Regions from separate parts of the Aminobacter sp. Piv2-1 genome, predicted to be linked through region 3. Evidence: predicted binding sites of a transcription regulator. Region 3 holds the regulator's gene; each other region holds the start of a gene.
What was found. Region 3 encodes PhoB, which activates phosphate uptake and scavenging genes when phosphate is short. Its sites were predicted from a motif close to TGTCATNNANCTGTCAT; they were not measured.

Region 1 (5,768 bases), on a different contig from region 3:
ATTCGCGGCGCGGGAGATCGGCTGCAAGGTCACCGGGCTCACCATCAGCCGCGAGCAGTTCGATTTCGCCCGGAAGCGCATCCAGGACGCAGGCCTCGCCGACAGGGTCGAACTGAAGCTGCAGGATTATCGCGACGAGACCGGCCGCTATGATCGCATCGCCTCGATCGAGATGTTCGAGGCGGTGGGCGAAAAACATTGGCCGACCTTCTTCGCCAAGATGAAACAATGCCTGCGTCCCGGCGGTACCGCCGGCCTGCAGATCATCACCATCAACGAGGCCGCCTACCCGCTCTACCGCAAGCGGCCCGACTTCATTCAACGCTACGTGTTCCCGGGCGGCATGCTGCCCACGCCGGAGCTGCTGAAGTCACTCGGCGCCGAGCACGGGCTCGACTATTGGCGCGAACGCGTCTTCCCTCAGGACTACGCGCGTACCCTGGCGGAATGGCGGACCCGGTTCTGGTCGTCCTGGGAACGCATCGTGCCGCTCGGCTTCGATGAACGCTTCAAGAAGCTCTGGGAGTTCTATCTCCACTATTGCGAGGCGGGGTTCCGGGCCGAATACATCGACGTGAGACAAGTCGTCTACAAGGCCTGAACTTCGCAGCGGCCAACCAGAATATATTCGGATCGACGACATAAACGCGCCGGGATTCCGTCCCGAAAACGACGGAGTATTCTTGAATCTGAGGCTACGGGTCCGGCCTTGGAGCGAATCAAGACATGCGCAGGCGACATATCTTCCTTCTGACCTTCCTCGCCGCGGGCGGCGCTATCTATCTCAACAACACCTCGCTGCTTTCGAGCCGTCCCGCGGGCAAACCGGTGATCCTCGCCCATCGGGGGCTCGCGCAGGAGTTCGAGCGGGCGGGACTGACCGCGGAGACCTGCACCGCCGAACGCATGCTGCCGCCGCGCCACGATTATCTCGAGAACACGCTGGCCTCTATGGAGGCGGCGTTTACGCTCGGCGCCGACGTGCTGGAGCTCGACGTGCACCCAACCACCGACGGCCAGTTCGCCGTCTTCCACGACTGGACCGTCGACTGCCGCACCGAAGGCAGCGGCCGGACCCGCGATCAGTCCATGGCGGCGCTCAGGCAGCTCGACGTGGGCTACGGCTACACGGCAGATGGCGGCAAGACCTTCCCCTTCCGCGGCAAGGGCATAGGCCTGATGCCGTCGCTCGACGAGGTGTTTTCGCGCTTCCCCGACCAGCGCTTCCACATCAACGTCAAGAGTAACGACGCGGCGGAAGGCAAGGCCCTTGCCGCCTATCTCTCGACGCTTCCGGCCGAACGGCGCGCAGCGCTCGCCGTCGTCGGCGGCGACGCCCCGGTCCGGGCCGTCAAGGAAGCCCTGCCCGGCATGCGCACCGTCAGCAAGGAATCGCTGATGAGATGCCTGTTGCGCTACGAGGGCCTGGGCTGGACCGGCTATGTGCCGGATGCCTGCCGCGGCACCACCCTGCTCGTCCCGCTCAACGTCGCGCCCTGGATCTGGGGCTGGCCGGACCGCTTCCTTGACCGCATGGAGAGCGTCGGCACGAGCGTTTATCTGCTCGGGCCCTATGGTGGCGGCGGATTTTCGGACGGCATCGACGACCCGGCCACCGTCGACCGGCTGCCCGCGGGCTACTCGGGCGGCATTTCGACCGACCAGCTGGACGCGATCGCCCCCGCCGTCGCCAGGCGGGAGCTCTGAGGAGCCCATGAGGAGCGGCCGCCCCGGTGCGGCCACTTAGAGGGTTATGCGATACTTCGCAAAGCCCTCGGCGCCCTCGCCGGCCTGCTCGATCCTCACGGCCTTGATCTCGGCGAGGTGCTCCTTCGCCTTGGGGCCCGTCTCGAAGATCACGGAGGCACCCTGCACGGGCGCAAACGACCAGTTCGAGTCGGCCGACGGGTTGATCGTGCCTTGGTCGACGATGTAGCGCACGATGACGTCGCGGTTGGTGTCGGGCGCTTCGAATATCACCTTCGAGGCATTGATCTCGGGGAAGTTGCCGCCGCCGCCGGCCCGGTAATTGTTGGTCGCGACGACGAATTTCGCTGCCGGATCAATTGGTTTGTCGCCGAACATCAAGTCGACGATGCGGCTGGAGCCGGCATTCAGCACGGTGCCCTTGGCATCGTATTTGGGCGGCTGGGCCAGGTCGACCTTGTAGGTGACACCGTCGATGACGTCGAAATTGTAGGACGGGAAGTCGGCATTGATCAACGGCTGGTCCGCCTTGCCCGGCTCGACCTTGTTGAAGATGCCGGCCGACATCTCGAGCCATTCCTTCACCTGCGCGCCGGTGATCGCCACCGCCTGGACGGTGTTGGGGTAGAGGTAGAGGTCGGCGACGTTCTTGATCGCCACGTCGCCGGCAGGCACGTCGGTGTAGTAGTCAGGCCCGCCGCGTCCTCCGGACTTGAACGGCGCCGCGGCCGAAAGCACCGGCAGGTCCTTGTGCTCGGTGTCCTTCAGCATGTCCTTGATGTACCAGGTCTGCGCCTGGCTCACGATCTGCACCGACGGATCGTCGGCGACCAGCGCGAAGTAGGAGTAGAGCGGCGCCGACGTCTTGCCGACGGGCGTACGCACATAGGCGATCGTCGCCTCGTGCTCCTCCTTCACCGCCGCCTCGACCGAAGCCCGGCTTTCCACCGTCGGCATAACCTTCTTGTCGACGCGCTTGAAGATCGGCCGTGCCTCGCTGGTCGAGCTGACAACCTTCCAGGCATTGCCGTCGCGCTCCAGCATCAGGTCGATCAGCCCGAGATGAGAGCCCCAGAAGCCGCCCATCACGCCCGGCTTGCCGTTGATCGTGCCCTTGGCGTTGTCGACGCCGGCAACGCCTTCGAATTTGGGGCCGGGGAAGTCGAGGTGGCTGTGGCCGGTGACGATGGCGTCGATACCGTCCACGCCGGCGAGCAGGATGGATGCGTTCTCCAGGTTGTCGCCGGCAGCCGGCGTGCCCATGCCCGAGTGAGCCAGCGCGATGACGATCTCGGCGCCCTCCTCCTTCATCTGCGGCACCCACGCCTGAGCCGTCTTGACGATGTCGCGGGTCATCGCCTTGCCGCCAAGGTGCTTGGCGTCCCAGGTCATCACCTGGGGCGGCACGAAGCCGATCAGGCCGATGCGGATCGGCTGCTCCGCGCCCGCGCCGTCCTTCAGCTTCTTGTCGACGATGACATAGGGTTTCAGGAACAGTTCGTCCTTGGTGGCGTCGGCGGCGAGCTGGCCCTTGGTCAGGTTGGCGCAGACAAAGGGGAAACTGGCGCCGTTGAGCACCTTGAACATGTAGTCCAGGCCATAGTTGAACTCGTGGTTGCCGAGCGTCGAGCAGTCGTAGCCCAGCGTGTTCATTGCCTTGATGATCGGGTGGATGTCGCCGTCCTTCATGCCGCGCTGATAGGCCATGAAGTCGCCCATCGGGTTGCCCTGCAGGAAGTCGCCATTGTCGAGGAGCAGAGAGTTGGTGGCCTCGGCCCGGATGGCATCGATGATCGAGGCGGTCCTGGCCACGCCCATCGTGTCGTTCGGCTTGTCGGCATAATAGTCGTAGGGGAAGACGTGGACGTGCAGGTCCGTGGTTTCCATGATCCTGAGATGCGCCTGGTTGGCCTGCGCGCGCGCCGAGAACGGATGCATCATCACGATCGCGCCGGCGGCCGCAGAGCCGGCAAGAAAAGAACGGCGAGAAATCGGGTGAAGCATGCTGGACATTTTCATTCTCCAGGGAAATGAACTGACAGTATTCAGCCGGCGTATGAAAGGTGAAATCTTGCGCCAATTTCAGCGCAAGTCCAGCGGCTCGATGTAACAGCCCTGTGACGAGCCTTGGGGAATGGATTGGTCCAGCGAGCCGCCCCCGGCTATACACAGAGGCCGACGTTCCACCCGAAAGGTTTCAGGCCAGGTCCGGACGCATGCCCATGGCGGTGCGGTCTATCACTTCGCGCAGCGCGAAGGACGAGTTGATCTTGGTGACGTGCGGCATGGCCGACAGCCATTCCTTGTGGATGCGCTCGTAGTCGGGCAGGTCGCGCGCGGCGATGCGCAGGATGTAGTCGTATTCGCCCGACATCAGGTGGCAGGAGAGGATGTTGGGGCAGCGCTTCACCGCCACCTCGAACTCGCTCAGCGTCTTCTCGAACTGGCCGGACAGCGATATGTGGACGATCACCGTCATCTGGTGGCCGAGGGCTGCGTTCGAAAGCCTGGCGTGGTAGCCGCTGATGATGCCCGACTTCTCAAGGTTGTCGAGACGGCGCGAACAGGCGGACTGGGACAGGCCGACCTTCTCGGCCAGCGCCGCATTGGGCATGCGGCCGTCTTTCTGGAGTGAGTCCAGAATGGCGATATCAATCCTGTCCAGCGGCATTCTTCGAATTTCCTTCGATATTTCCAGCGAACGACGCAAGGATTATCGAGTACGGCCCGCCGGCGCAACTCATTTCGCAAACATATTCGAGCCGATTCGTGATTCACTTCCTACATAGGGAACAAGAGCCTGAACGGCTGCGGAGGAGCGAGAAATGCGTGTTGGCTGCCCCAAGGAAATCAAGAACCACGAGTACCGCGTCGGACTGACCCCCGGCTCGGTCCGCGAATATGTCGCCCACGGCCATGAGGTGCTGATCGAGGCCGGCGCGGGTGCCGGCATCGGTGCCGACGACAACGCCTATCGCGCCGCCGGCGCGCATATCGCCAAGACGGCGGAGGAGGTCTTCACCCGCTCCGACATGATCGTGAAGGTCAAGGAACCCCAGCCCAGGGAATGGGCGCAGCTGCGCGAAGGCCAGATCCTCTACACCTACCTGCACCTCGCTCCCGATCCCGATCAGACCAGGGGGCTGCTCGCCTCCGGGGTCACGGCGGTCGCCTACGAAACGGTGACCGACGACCGCGGCGGCCTGCCGCTGCTGGCGCCGATGTCGGAAGTCGCCGGACGGCTGTCGATCCAGGCGGGCGCCACCGCCCTGCAGAAGGCCAATGGCGGCCGCGGCGTGCTGCTCGGCGGCGTGCCAGGCGTGCTGCCGGGCAAGGTCGCGGTGATCGGTGGCGGCGTCGTCGGCCTGCATGCCGCCCGCATGGCGGCCGGGCTCGGCGCCGACGTTTCCATCATCGACCGCTCGATCCCGCGCCTGCGCCAGTTGGACGACATCTTCGCCGGCCGCGTGCATACCCGCTATTCGACCGTCGAGGCGCTGGAAGAGGAGTGCTTCTCGGCCGACATCATCGTCGGCGCGGTCCTCATCCCCGGGGCTGCGGCACCGAAGCTCGTCAGCCGCGAGATGCTGTCGGGCATGAAGAAGGGCGCGGTTCTCGTCGACGTCGCCATCGACCAGGGCGGCTGCTTCGAGACCTCGCATGCCACGACCCACGCCGATCCGACCTACGAGGTCGACGGCATCATCCACTACTGCGTTGCCAACATGCCGGGTGCGGTGCCGGTGACCTCGGCGCACGCACTCAACAATGCCACGCTGCACTACGGCCTGGCGCTCGCTGACCGCGGCCTCAAGGCGCTCGCCGACGAACCGCATCTGCGCAACGGGCTCAACGTGCATCGCGGACGGATCACCAACCGCGCCGTCGCCGAGGCCCTCGGCTACGAGATGATGGACGCCAAGACTGCACTGGCGGCCTGAGTCGCATCCACCACCTTCGAACGCCCGCCGCAGCGATGCGGCGGGCTTTTTCTTTACTTGGTCAGGCCTCCGCGCCGGCAAGCTCAATCCGGCATTGATAACAATTGTTCCTGGCCGAAC
Region 2 (5,768 bases), on a different contig from region 3:
GGCGGCCTTCGAGGCGCCGGCGGCCTCGACCGTGGTCGGGAATTCGGCGACGCGGATGCCTTGCGCGATTGCCTCGTCGACATGGGCGACGGTCGCGTCGTCATGGCTCGCGAGCACGATGCCACGTGCGTGGCAGGCGGTCGAAATCGCGTCGCGGTTGGGGCGCGAATTGCGGGCCGAGTCGCCCATGCGCTTGTCGCAAAAGGCCTTGAACTCGACGTCGTTGAGCTTGAGCTTGCGCTGGTAATAGTAGGCGTAAGTGTCGAAATCGACGAACTGGCGCTGGCCTGGCGCATGGTCCATCAGCGAGGCGAGCTTCACCCGGTCGTCGCCGTCGAAATAGGCGAAGCCGTCCTGGCAGTCGGGCGCCGAGACCTCGCAGCGCAGGTGGATGAAGTGGTCGGCGCGGACGCGGTCGGCGCGCACGCTGTCCTCGATGGCATCGGCCAGCTTGCGCATGTCGGTGGCGGTCATGTCGGCATCCTCGTCCATGCCGACGCGCAGCGCGTCGAAGACGGTGGTGATGCCGGCGGATGCCACCTGGGCGTCATGGGCGAGCACGGCGGCGATGGGGTTCCAGCGCACGCGCGGGCGCGGCGCATAGTGGCCTTCGAGATGGTCGGTGTGCAGCTCGACGAGACCGGGGATGACGAAGTCGCCGCCCATGTCCTCGCCGATGGTGGTCGGACCGGTCGAGATTTCGGCGATCTTGCCGTCGCGGACGACCATCGTGCCGTCGATCACGTCGTCGGCAAGGACGATGCGGGCATTGTTGAGGACAAGGTCGGTCATCTCAGGCGGTCCTTCTTTCGGCTTGCCTGCCCAGGGCGTGGTAGCTCAACACCTCGAAGGGGGCACCGGCGGCCGGTTCGACGAAGACGGCAAGCCCGGCGACGGGCACCGGCCTGTCGAGCACGTTGCCCAGGCATTGTTCGATTGCGGTGCGGACGCGCAGCATCTCCTCGGAGGCGACGCGACCGGTCAGGGTCATGTGGAAGCGGAAGGCGTCGAAGACGTAAGGGTAGCCCCACTGGCTGAGATAGCGGCACTCCTGCGGGCTCAGCGCGTCGGGATTGCGGCGGGCAAGCTCGGCGTCGGTCAAAGGCGCGCGATGCGGCTCGAAGGCTCTGACCACGTCGCCGGCGAAGCGGTCGAGTTCGGGCAGGGTCTCGGCCGGGATGAGGGCGAAGAAGCCGTCGATCTGGGCGAGCTTGAGGCGCGGAATGTCGAAGGGTGCGGCCGTGGCCGCAAAGGCGTCGACGGCGTCGACCAACATCTGTTCGCTGATGCCGTCGGCAAGCCGGAATGGCGCCTTCAGCGTGGCATGGAAGCCGTAGCGGCGGGCGGCGGCGGTGTGGAAGGCGACCTCGGCCGCCGACAGTTCGCCATGGGCCTTCGCCGGAATGGACGCACCGCCAAAGGCATCGCGCCCGAGCCAGCCGGCCGCGATGCGGCACAGCGGATCGTCATGCTCGGGCGTGAAATAGATGGCGTAGCGCATGGCGCGATTCTTCCTTGGAGACGAAGGCCCGATAGATGATTTGCGTGACAGTTTGACGAAGTAGTGGCCGACATTCTTGGCTTTGCAAGGGCAGGCCGGAAAAGTTCAATGGCTGGACTTGCCTCCGATCAGGCGGTGGCGCAACGCCGTGGAAATATTGTCGAAAATGAACACCACGACCAGGATCAGCAGCACCATGTAGGCGACGTTCTCCCAGTCGGAATTGGTGCGCATGGCTTCCCACAGCTTGAGGCCGATGCCGCCGGCGCCGACCGCGCCGATGATGGTGGCCGAGCGGGTGTTCGATTCCCAGAAGTAGAGCGACTGGCTGATGAGCACCGGCAGCACCTGCGGGACGACGCCATAACGCTGCACCGAGGCGGGCGAGGCGCCGACCGACCGCATGCCCTCGCGCTGCTTGTCGTCGATGTTCTCCAGCGCCTCGGAGTAGAGCTTGCCGAAGGTGCCGGTGTCGGTGAAGAAGATCGCCGACATGCCGGCGATGGGGCCGGGGCCGAAGGCGCGGGTGAAGAACAGCGCCCAGATCAGCATGTCGACCGAGCGCAGGAAATCGAAGAAGCGCTTGGCCACCTGGTTGATCACGCGGTTGCGGGTGATGTTGCGCGCCGCGGCGAAGGCCAGCGGGAAGGCGAGCAGGCTGGCGAACAGCGTGCCGACGAAGGCCATCACGATGGTCTGGGCAAGCTTCAGCCAGACGTCGCCATGCTGCCATTCGGCGTTGTTGACGATGTTGTCCCAGGCAAGCGCCGCATTCGACATCTTCGGGTCAAGGCGCTCGCCCGAGAAGACCAGCGACAGCACCTCGCTCATCGACTTGCCCCAGAAGGGTGAGTTGGCGTCGAAGAAGAAATTCTCCCAGCCGAGGAAGCGGTGGCGGATCTTGACGTCGTCCTCGTCGATCTGGACGCCGCCGGCAAAGCCGAAATCGGCAAGGATCTTCGCGCCGGGCGCCTTTTGCGTCGCCCAGGCGGGCAGGGCGCCGACGACCGCGATGCCCTGGCGCGGCACGATGGTCACGTCGAGCTTCTCGCCGCCATGGGTGACGACGACCCGCTCGGGCGCGATGTCGATCGTGGTGCTCGAGCCGATATGGGCGACGACGCGGTCGGCCGGCGCCTTGTTGGCGGCGACGGTAGCGCCGGCCGGCTGGGTGATGTCGAGCCAGTCGGGATGGCGGTCGGCGCGGTAGGACGAGAAGCGCGGATAACCGACGTCGAGGCGGCCGTCCTTGAAGGCGACCTGCGGCCGGATCTCGTAGCTGACCCAGTCGGCCAGGTAGGTTCCGGCGATGCCCCAGTTGCCGCCGGCAAGCACTGCGCCGACCGAGAAGAACCACCAGGCGAAGACGAGATAGGCGACGATGCCGCAGCCTACGGCCCAGCCGATCAGGCTCTTGCGCCAGGAGCCGGAGAAGACGCCGGGGTGACGATCGGCGATTGCCTGCATGTCGGCCATGGAAAGGGTGGTCATGATTATTCTCCGCGGCCGAAGGCGAAGGCCTGTTCGCCGACCAGCTTCTTGCGCAGCCAGGCCGAGAACTGGTCGACCGCGACGATGGTGCAGAACAGGAGGAGGATGATGGCGAGCGTCTTGGCTTCGTGGTTGCGGCTGATCGACAGGCGCAGCGCCTCGCCGATGCCGCCGCCGCCGACGGCGCCGATGATGGTCGAGGCACGCACGTTGATCTCGAGGCGCAGCAGGGCGTAGCTCAGGAAGTTGGGCATGACCTGCGGCACGATGCCGAACCAGACGCGCTCGGGCCAGTTGCCGCCAACCGCGCGCAGGCCTTCGTCGGCCTTCATGTCGGCATTCTCGACCACTTCGAAGAACAGTTTTCCCAGCGCGCCGACCGTATGCAGCGACACCGCGATGATCGCCGGGATCGCGCCCATGGAGAGCACGGCGAGGAAGAAGCCGGCGATGACGATCTCGGGGAAAGCGCGCAGGATTTCGAGGAAGCGGCGGACGAAGAAGCGCAGCCAGCGCTGAGTGACCAGGTTGGACGCAGCCAGGAAGCAGAGCAGGAAGCCGAAGGCGAACCCGATCAGCGTCGAGACGAGCGCGACGTTGATCGTCTCCAGCATCTTGTAGACATATTCGGGCAGGTAGAACGAGCCGGTCAGGTAGACCCGGCCCTCGGGATAGTCGAACTTCAGGCTGCCGTCGGCATAGCGCGAGGGCAGGTCGAACAGCGCGCGCCAGATCTCGAGGCCGTCGCGCGGAATTAGCTGGTCGACGAAATCGAAGAAATGCGGCAGGCGGTCGAAGAATTTGCCGGCATTGGTGTCGTTGGCGAACCAGAGCGAGCCGGAAAGGGCGAGGAACAGCAGGATGAGGCCGCCGATGGTGTGCAGGCGGCGACGGCCGGCGAGTTCGCGCCAGTGGCGTTCGACCGCGAGGCCGGCTTCCGTGAGGGGCATTGTCATGGAGGTTCCGTCCGATCCCGGATGAAAAAGGACGCGCCGCGGTGCTCGCGCGGCGCGTCCGTGTTGCCTTGCGGCTTAGCTGCCGATCTGCGCCTTGCGGGCGTCGATCACAGGCTGGTAGAACTCAGGCGTGACTTCGGTGAAGCCCTTGAAGTCGCCGCCCTGGATGGCCGAGAAGCAGGCCGGGTCGGACTGCGGCAGCTTCATCATGTAATCCTTGAACTTCGCCTTGATGTCGGCGTCGAGCGAGGTACGGACGACGATCGGGCCGTTCGGGATCAGCGGCGACTTCCAGACTTCGACCAGGTCGTCCATGTCGAGGATGCCCTTGTCGACCATCTTCTTCAGGTTGCCCGAGCTGTAGCCGTCCTTGAACTCGCCGACGCCCGAGCCGAAGGTCGTACCGGCGTCGAAGGTGCCCTTCAGCACTTCGAGGACAAGGTTCTCATGGCCGCCGCCGAAGCCGGTCTCGCCGAAGTAGTCCTTCACGGCCGTGCCGCCGAGGTCCTTGGGCAGCGAGGTGACCGGGATCAGGTAGCCCGAGGTCGAGTCCGCATCGGCGAAGCCGAGCTTCTTGCCCTTGAGGTCTTCGAGCTTGGTGATGCCCGAGTCCTTGCGGGCGACCATGATGGTGTAATAGCCGGTGGAGCCGTCGGTCTGGACGGTGGTCAGGATCGGCTCGACCGCGTCCTTGTTCTGCAGGTAGATCTTGGCGTAGCCGGAAGCGCCGAGTTCGGCGTAGTCGAGCGTGCCGCCGAGCAGGCCCTGGATGGTGCCGTCATAGTCGGCAGCCGGGAACAGTGACACCTTCTCGACGCCGATGGCCTTGGGCAGCTGGTCGACCAGGCACTGGAAGTTGCGCAGGCGGTCGGCTTCGTTTTCGCCGCCGATCAGGCCGATGCGGAACTCCTTGAGGTCGGCGGCATGGGCCGAACCGATCGCCAGCACGGCGAGCGAAACGGCACCCAGAAGTGCTTTCTTGAACATGACATGTCTCCAGGTTGGCCCGGCGGCATGCCGGGTCATTTTCGGTTGCTGAATGCCGGCCCTTGACGCGGGCGAGACGACCGCGAACGGCCTCAGACCGGGGCGTATGCCGGTTCGAGAGGAGCGGCGGATGCGGGAACCTTGACCTTGACGGGACGGATGCTGGTCGAGGTGATGGCTTCGGAAATCTCGGCGCCGTCGGCGTCGGCACCGTAGACGAGGCGGACGGCCTCGGCGGTGAGGTCTTCCGGCGCGCCGTCGAACACCACAGCACCGCCCTGCATGCCGATGATGCGGTTGCAGTAGGTGCGGGCGGTGTCGAGCGTGTGCAGGTTGGTGATGACGGTGATGCCCTCACGCAGGTTGATGTCCTGGAGCGCGTCCATCACCACTTTGGCGTTGAGCGGGTCGAGCGAGGCGATCGGCTCGTCGGCGAGGATCAGCTTCGGCTCCTGCATCAGCGCGCGCGCGATGGCGACGCGCTGCTGCTGGCCGCCCGACAGCGTGCCGGCTGGCTGGAGCGCGGTGCGGGCGATGTCGAGGCGCTCGAGGGCCGCGATCGCCCGGATGCGCTCCTCGCGGGAGAAGATGCCGAGCAGGTTGAGCCCGGTTGAACGATGATTGAGGCGGCCGAGCAGCACGTTGGTCAGCACGTCGAGGCGCGGCACCAGGTTGAACTGCTGGAAGATCATGGCGCAGTCGCGCTGCCAGCGGCGCAACTGGGCACCGCGCAGCGACGACACCTCGGTGCCGTCGAAGGAGATCGAGCCATCGCTCGGGTCGATCAGGCGGTTGATGGTCTTGAGCAGGGTCGACTTGCCGGCGCCGGAACG
Region 3 (5,768 bases):
ACCTCGTGGGTGTGGGGTTGGGTCGGGTCGCCCAGCACGAGTATGGGAGACTGGCTGGGCACCCGGTCGTACAGGTCGATGATGTCCTGGTTCATCAGCCGGACGCAGCCGCTCGAAACCGCCTTGCCGATGGTCCAGTACTCCGGCGTGCCGTGGACGCGGTAGAGCGTATCGACCTTGCCCTGGAAGACGTAGAGGGCTCGCGCTCCCAGCGGATTCGTCAGGCCGGGCGGCATGCCGCCCCGGTCGGCGCTCCACTGGGCAAGATTCGGCTGACGCGCGATCATCTCGTCCGGCGGCGTCCACTTCGGCCATTCCTGCTTCCAGCCGATACGGCCCCTGCCCGCCCAGGTGAATCCGGCCCGGCCAAGTCCGACGCCGTAGCGCATGGCCTTGCCGCCCGGCTGGACGAGGTGAAGGTAGAAATTCTCCGTGTCGACGACGAGCGTTCCGACCGGTTCTTCGGTGACGTAGTCGACCTGCCGCCGATAGAAGCGGCTCGGCACCTTTTTCAGGTCGACCGCGGGAATGGGGAACCGTTCGTTCGGGAGCGGGCCGTACATCGCAAGGGCATTGGCGTCGGCGACCGGCGCCGGTTCGACCGGTGCCTTTGCCACCGGCGCGGCCGATTCCTGGGTGCTGACGCAGCCGGACACCACGAGGGTCCCCAAGCTCGCCGCACCGGTGAGAAAGCGTCGGCGGCTCAATGCCGGGCCGTCGCCCGCGATGGGCTCCGCGGCGCTGGTTTCTATTGTGTCTGTGTTCATTAGGCAGTCTCCTGGACTCATTTCTTTCATTCAGGGCGACACGGGGTCAGGGAGGTCGGCCCCGGTCGTGATCATGCGAATGCAACCATCGTCACCGATCAGCCGATCGGTGACGGCGCATGCGCGCTTGGGACGATCCGGCATTTCGCGGCGCGGTTGCCACGAGAAGGCATGTGGGCGACGGGCGGGTTCGGGAGGTCATCCTCTTTCCCCTTCGCAGCTGATTTCGAGCGGCTTCGTCGGCGTGGACCGAGGAGCGATCGGCTGAAAATCAGGCAGCGATGGGAGGCCGCAACAGCGATGCGGTCGAGCCGACGCGCAGCAAGAGATCTGGAAGCAGCATCAGGGCCGCGGCGCGGAACGGCGCGGCAGGCTCGACATGGGTCAGCCAGGCAGGGCATTCGCCCAGGCAGTGCAGGCTGGCGAGGCTTTCGGCGGACAATTCGACGGTGCAGCGGTCCGGGGACGGCAAACACTCGTCGGCGACGGCAGTGATTTCCGCCTGCGCGGCCACCCTCGGCAACTCGGCAGCAAAATTCGTGCCTTCGGCCGCTGCCCGTTCGAGGGACAGTCCGTTTAGAATGGTGACCAACACCAGGAAGATGGCCGACAGCAAGTTACGCACGGTGCCCCAGCTACCATGAAAAGTGGCAATTTTGAGTATTTCCCCAATCAAAAAATTGTCATCTCAAGAACATCCGCGACTGTCACTGTCACGGAATCGCCGCTTGAGATATGGATTTGGGAGCGATTGTTGCGACAATAAAGCATCCAGAAACCGGAAGCTTCGAATTTATGTTCATGACAGCGCCAGGACAAACGCGTCGAACTGCAATGATTTGAGCGCCACAAAGTGCTGGAACGGCATGGCGGCGCAAAGGGCGCCAGACGTCGGTGCGACAGCGCCGGTGCCGCTGGCTGTCGCGAAGGCTCCGAGCGCGCGCAGCGGCCCCCTGTGACATTGGGACACTGGCCAGGTTGATCGTCCAGCCAGTGCCATGCCGTTTGCCGACAGCTATTCTTCCCGGATCGCGTAGCCGGCGCCGCGGATGGTGCGGATCACGTCCGGCATGCGGCCGTTGTTGACGGCCTTGCGCAGGCGCCCGACATGCACGTCGACGGTGCGCTCGTCGATGTAGATCGTCTCGCCCCAGACGTTGTCGAGCAGCTGGCTGCGCGAGAACACGCGGCCGGGATGACGCATCATGAATTCGAGCAGGCGGAACTCCGTCGGCCCGAGCTTGATCTCGCTCTTCTTGCGATAGACCCGGTGCGACTCGCGGTCGAGCACGATGTCGCCGACCTTGAGCACCGAAGACAGCACCTCGGGCTTGGCGCGGCGCAGCAGCGCCTTCACCCGCGCCATGAACTCCGGGGTCGAAAATGGCTTCACCAGGTAGTCGTCGGCGCCGGTGGAAAGCCCGCGCACCCGGTCGCTTTCCTCGCCGCGGGCCGTCAGCATGATGATCGGCAGCCGTTCGGTCTCGGGGCGCATCCTCAGCCTGCGGCAGAGCTCGATGCCGGAAAGTGCCGGCACCATCCAGTCGAGCACCAAAAGGTCCGGCACGTTTTCCTGCAGCCGCAGTTCGGCCTCGTCGCCGCGCGTCACCACTTCCACCTGGTAGCCCTCGGCCTCGAGGTTGTAGCGCAGCAGCACGCCAAGGGGCTCTTCGTCCTCGACGACCATGACCTTGGGAGCGATCATCGCCTGTACCTTGTCCTGGCGCACGGCCCGGTTCGGACCATGCGCTGATTTAACCTGTGCAGCGCCCCCGCGCCAAACGCATGCGGTTGCGGAAGATGTCAGGCCGACATGGGCGACGTGGTTTCGTCGACCTTCGGCCGATTGAGCGGCAGCTGCGTGCCGGTGACCACGAAATAGGCGTTCTCGGCGATGTTGGTGACATGGTCGCCGATGCGCTCGAGGTTCTTGGCGCAGAACAGGAGATGCGTGCAGGCGGTGATGTTGCGCGGATCCTCCATCATGTAGGTCAGGAGTTCGCGGAACACGGCCGTGTACTGCACGTCGACCTTCTGGTCGTCCGCGCGCAGGTTCTTGAGGCCTTCGGCATCGCGCGCGACATAGAGGTCGACCACGCCGCGCACCTGGCTGAGCACCAGCTGCGCCATGGCGTCGATCGAGTGCGACAGATTGCGCGGCATCGCCGACTGGCCGACGGCGCCCACCCGCTTGGCGATGTTCTTGGCGAGATCGCCGATGCGCTCGAGGTCGCCCGCCATGCGGATCGCGCCGACCACGGCGCGCAGGTCCTGCGCCATCGGCTGGCGCTTGGCGATCAGCGTGATCGCGCTGTTGTCGAGATCGCGCTGCCTGGCGTCCATGATGGTGTCGTCGGCAATGACGTTCTGCGCCAGCGGCTGGTCCGACGTCAGCAGCGCGCGGATGGCATTCGCCACCATCGTGGCCGACAGGTCGCCCATGTCGCGGATGACCTGGTCGACGTGCTGGAGTTCCTCGTCGAAGGACCGGACTGTGTGCTCGCCCATGATCGTATCCTCGTCTTTGTGATCGGAGCGGCGTTCACTCAGCCGAAGCGGCCGGTGATGTAGTCCTGCGTCCGCTTGTCGTCGGGGTTGGTGAACATCTTGTCGGTCGGGCCTTCCTCGACCAGGTAGCCGAGATGGAACATCGCGGTCCGCTGCGACACGCGCGCCGCCTGCTGCATCGAGTGGGTGACGATGACGATGGTGAAGTTCTCGCGCAGCTCGTCGATCAGTTCCTCGACCTTGGCGGTGGCGATCGGATCGAGCGCCGAGCAGGGCTCGTCCATGAGGATCACTTCGGGCGACACCGCGATGGCGCGGGCGATGCACAAGCGCTGCTGCTGGCCGCCGGAAAGGCCGGTGCCGGCTTCGTGCAGGCGGTCCTTGACCTCGTTCCACAGCGCCGCTCGCTGCAGGCTCTTCTCGACGATCTGGTCGAGATCGGCCTTGGACTTGGCGAGACCATGGATGCGCGGGCCGTAGGCTACGTTCTCGTAGATCGACTTCGGGAACGGATTCGGCTTCTGGAACACCATGCCGACGCGGGCGCGCAGCTCGACGACGTCGATCTTGGGATCGTAGATGTCCTCGCTGTCGAGGGTGATCTTGCCGCCGACGCGGGCGCTGTCGATGGTGTCGTTCATGCGGTTGAGGCAGCGCAGGAAGGTCGACTTGCCGCAGCCCGACGGCCCGATCAGCGCGGTGACCTGGTTCTCGCGCACGTCCAGGTCGACGCCGAAGAGCGCCTGCTTCTCGCCATAGTGCACGGTCACCTTGTCGCCGCGCATCTTGATGAGTTCGTTGGGTCTGTTCATCTCGGCGTTCACCGCGTTTTCGAGGGTTTTCTCGCTCATGATGTTCATAGAGGGGTGCTCCTTGTCCACGCCTACCAGCGCCGCTCGAAACGCCGCCTGAGAACGATGGCGACGATGTTCATGGCCATGAGGAAGACCAGCAGGATGATGATGGCGCCCGACATGCGCTCGACGAAGGCGCGTTCGGCCTCGTTCGCCCACATGTAGATCTGTACCGGCAGCGCCGTCGCCGGGTCGAAGGGAGTCTTCGGATAGTCGGCCACGAAGGCCACCATGCCGATGAGCAGCAGCGGCGCCGTCTCGCCCAGCGCGCGCGCCAGGCCGATGATGGTGCCGGTAAGGATGCCCGGCGCGGCCAGCGGCAGCACGTGCTGGAACACCATCTGCATCTTCGAGGCGCCGAGGCCGAGCGCGGCCGAGCGGATCGACGGCGGCACCGCGGCAAGGGCCGCGCGGGTGGCGATGATGATCGTCGGCAGCGTCATCAGCGTCAGCACCAGGCCGCCGACGAAGGAGGCCGAGCGCGGCAGGCCAAGGAAATTGATGAACACGGCGAGGCCGAGCAGGCCGAAGACGATCGACGGCACTGCGGCGAGGTTGTTTATGTTAACCTCGATCAGGTCGGTGAAGCGGTTCTTCTTGGCGAATTCCTCGAGGTAGATCGAGGCGGCGACGCCGATGGGCAAGGCGAGCAGCAGCACGATGCCCATCATGAAGAACGAGCCGATGATGGCAACGCCCAGGCCCGAGCTTTCGGGACGGCTGGAGGCGCCGAAGCTGAACAGGCCCGTGTTGAAATGCTCGCTCATGGCGCCTTCGGCCTTGAGCTTGTTCATCCACTCGACCTGCTGGTCCGAAACCTTGCGGCGGCTCTCCGGCACGCTGAGGTCGATCTGGCCCTTGTAGGCCGAGTCCATGTTCGCCGCGGCGAGGATGTCGACGTTGCGCGTGGTGCCGATCACCGAGGGGTCGGCAGCCACGATGGCGCGGAGCTGCACCCGCGAGCCCTCGGACAGGAAGCCCTTGAGCTTGCGCACCGTGGCGCGGTCCTTCGGGTCGATGCCAAGCTTTTCGATCAGCGCGTTCTCGGCGAGCTTCGGATAGTTGGCCGTGATCAGCACGTCCGGATCGGTGGCCCGCTTGTTGTCGGGGTCGATGATCTTCGCGTCGAAGCTGATCGGCAGCGTCACCGTCGTCTGCCAGAAGGCGGTGTACCCCTTGGTCACGATCGAGGTCAGCATGATCGCCAGGAACGCCAGGCCGACGGCGATCGCCAGCACGCCATAGAGGCGGAACCGGCGTTCGGCGGCGTAGCGCTTCCTGAGGCCGATGTCGCGGCGCGCGGGCGCGGTCGAACTGGTCAGCGTATCGAGCGAAATATCGGTCATTCGTACTGCTCCCGGTACTTCCGGACGATGTAGAGCGCGACGATGTTCATCACCAAGGTCAGCGCGAACAGCGTGATGCCGAGCGCGAAGGCGACGAGCGTCTGCGGGGTGTTGAACTCGAGGTCGCCCGTCAGTTGGTTGACGATCTTGACGGTGATGGTCGTCATCGCCTCGAACGGGTTGAGCGTCAGGTTGGCCGCCACACCGGCCGCCAGCACCACGATCATCGTCTCGCCGATGGCGCGCGAGGCGGTGAGCAGGATGGCGCCGACGATGCCCGGCAGCGCGGCCGG

Region 1: a site for PhoB is predicted at 3,814-3,830, ahead of AmiPiv_RS10410 (bifunctional 2',3'-cyclic-nucleotide 2'-phosphodiesterase/3'-nucleotidase). Genes of this name have one in related genera too.
Region 2: a site for PhoB is predicted at 1,546-1,562, ahead of AmiPiv_RS07020 (DUF1045 domain-containing protein). Genes of this name have one in related genera too.

The regions. Positions count from the first base shown of each region.
Region 1 covers NZ_JARKMU010000005.1:26,036-31,803, forward strand. Annotated here, with positions in the region: gene AmiPiv_RS10400 (cyclopropane-fatty-acyl-phospholipid synthase family protein) at 1-601, shown strand, start outside; gene AmiPiv_RS10405 (glycerophosphodiester phosphodiesterase family protein) at 727-1,707, shown strand; gene AmiPiv_RS10410 (bifunctional 2',3'-cyclic-nucleotide 2'-phosphodiesterase/3'-nucleotidase) at 1,744-3,720, opposite strand; gene AmiPiv_RS10415 (Lrp/AsnC family transcriptional regulator) at 3,905-4,378, opposite strand; gene ald (alanine dehydrogenase) at 4,533-5,648, shown strand; gene AmiPiv_RS10425 (DUF1203 domain-containing protein) at 5,710-5,768, opposite strand, start outside.
Region 2 covers NZ_JARKMU010000003.1:166,666-172,433, forward strand. Annotated here, with positions in the region: gene AmiPiv_RS07015 (alpha-D-ribose 1-methylphosphonate 5-triphosphate diphosphatase) at 1-792, opposite strand, end outside; gene AmiPiv_RS07020 (DUF1045 domain-containing protein) at 794-1,501, opposite strand; gene phnE (phosphonate ABC transporter, permease protein PhnE) at 1,607-2,992, opposite strand; gene phnE (phosphonate ABC transporter, permease protein PhnE) at 2,995-3,942, opposite strand; gene phnD (phosphonate ABC transporter substrate-binding protein) at 4,024-4,935, opposite strand; gene phnC (phosphonate ABC transporter ATP-binding protein) at 5,028-5,768, opposite strand, start outside.
Region 3 covers NZ_JARKMU010000006.1:67,070-72,837, forward strand. Annotated here, with positions in the region: gene AmiPiv_RS12570 (L,D-transpeptidase) at 1-767, opposite strand, end outside; gene AmiPiv_RS12575 (hypothetical protein) at 1,039-1,443, opposite strand; gene phoB (phosphate regulon transcriptional regulator PhoB) at 1,783-2,472, opposite strand; gene phoU (phosphate signaling complex protein PhoU) at 2,571-3,275, opposite strand; gene pstB (phosphate ABC transporter ATP-binding protein PstB) at 3,314-4,135, opposite strand; gene pstA (phosphate ABC transporter permease PstA) at 4,159-5,475, opposite strand; gene pstC (phosphate ABC transporter permease subunit PstC) at 5,472-5,768, opposite strand, start outside.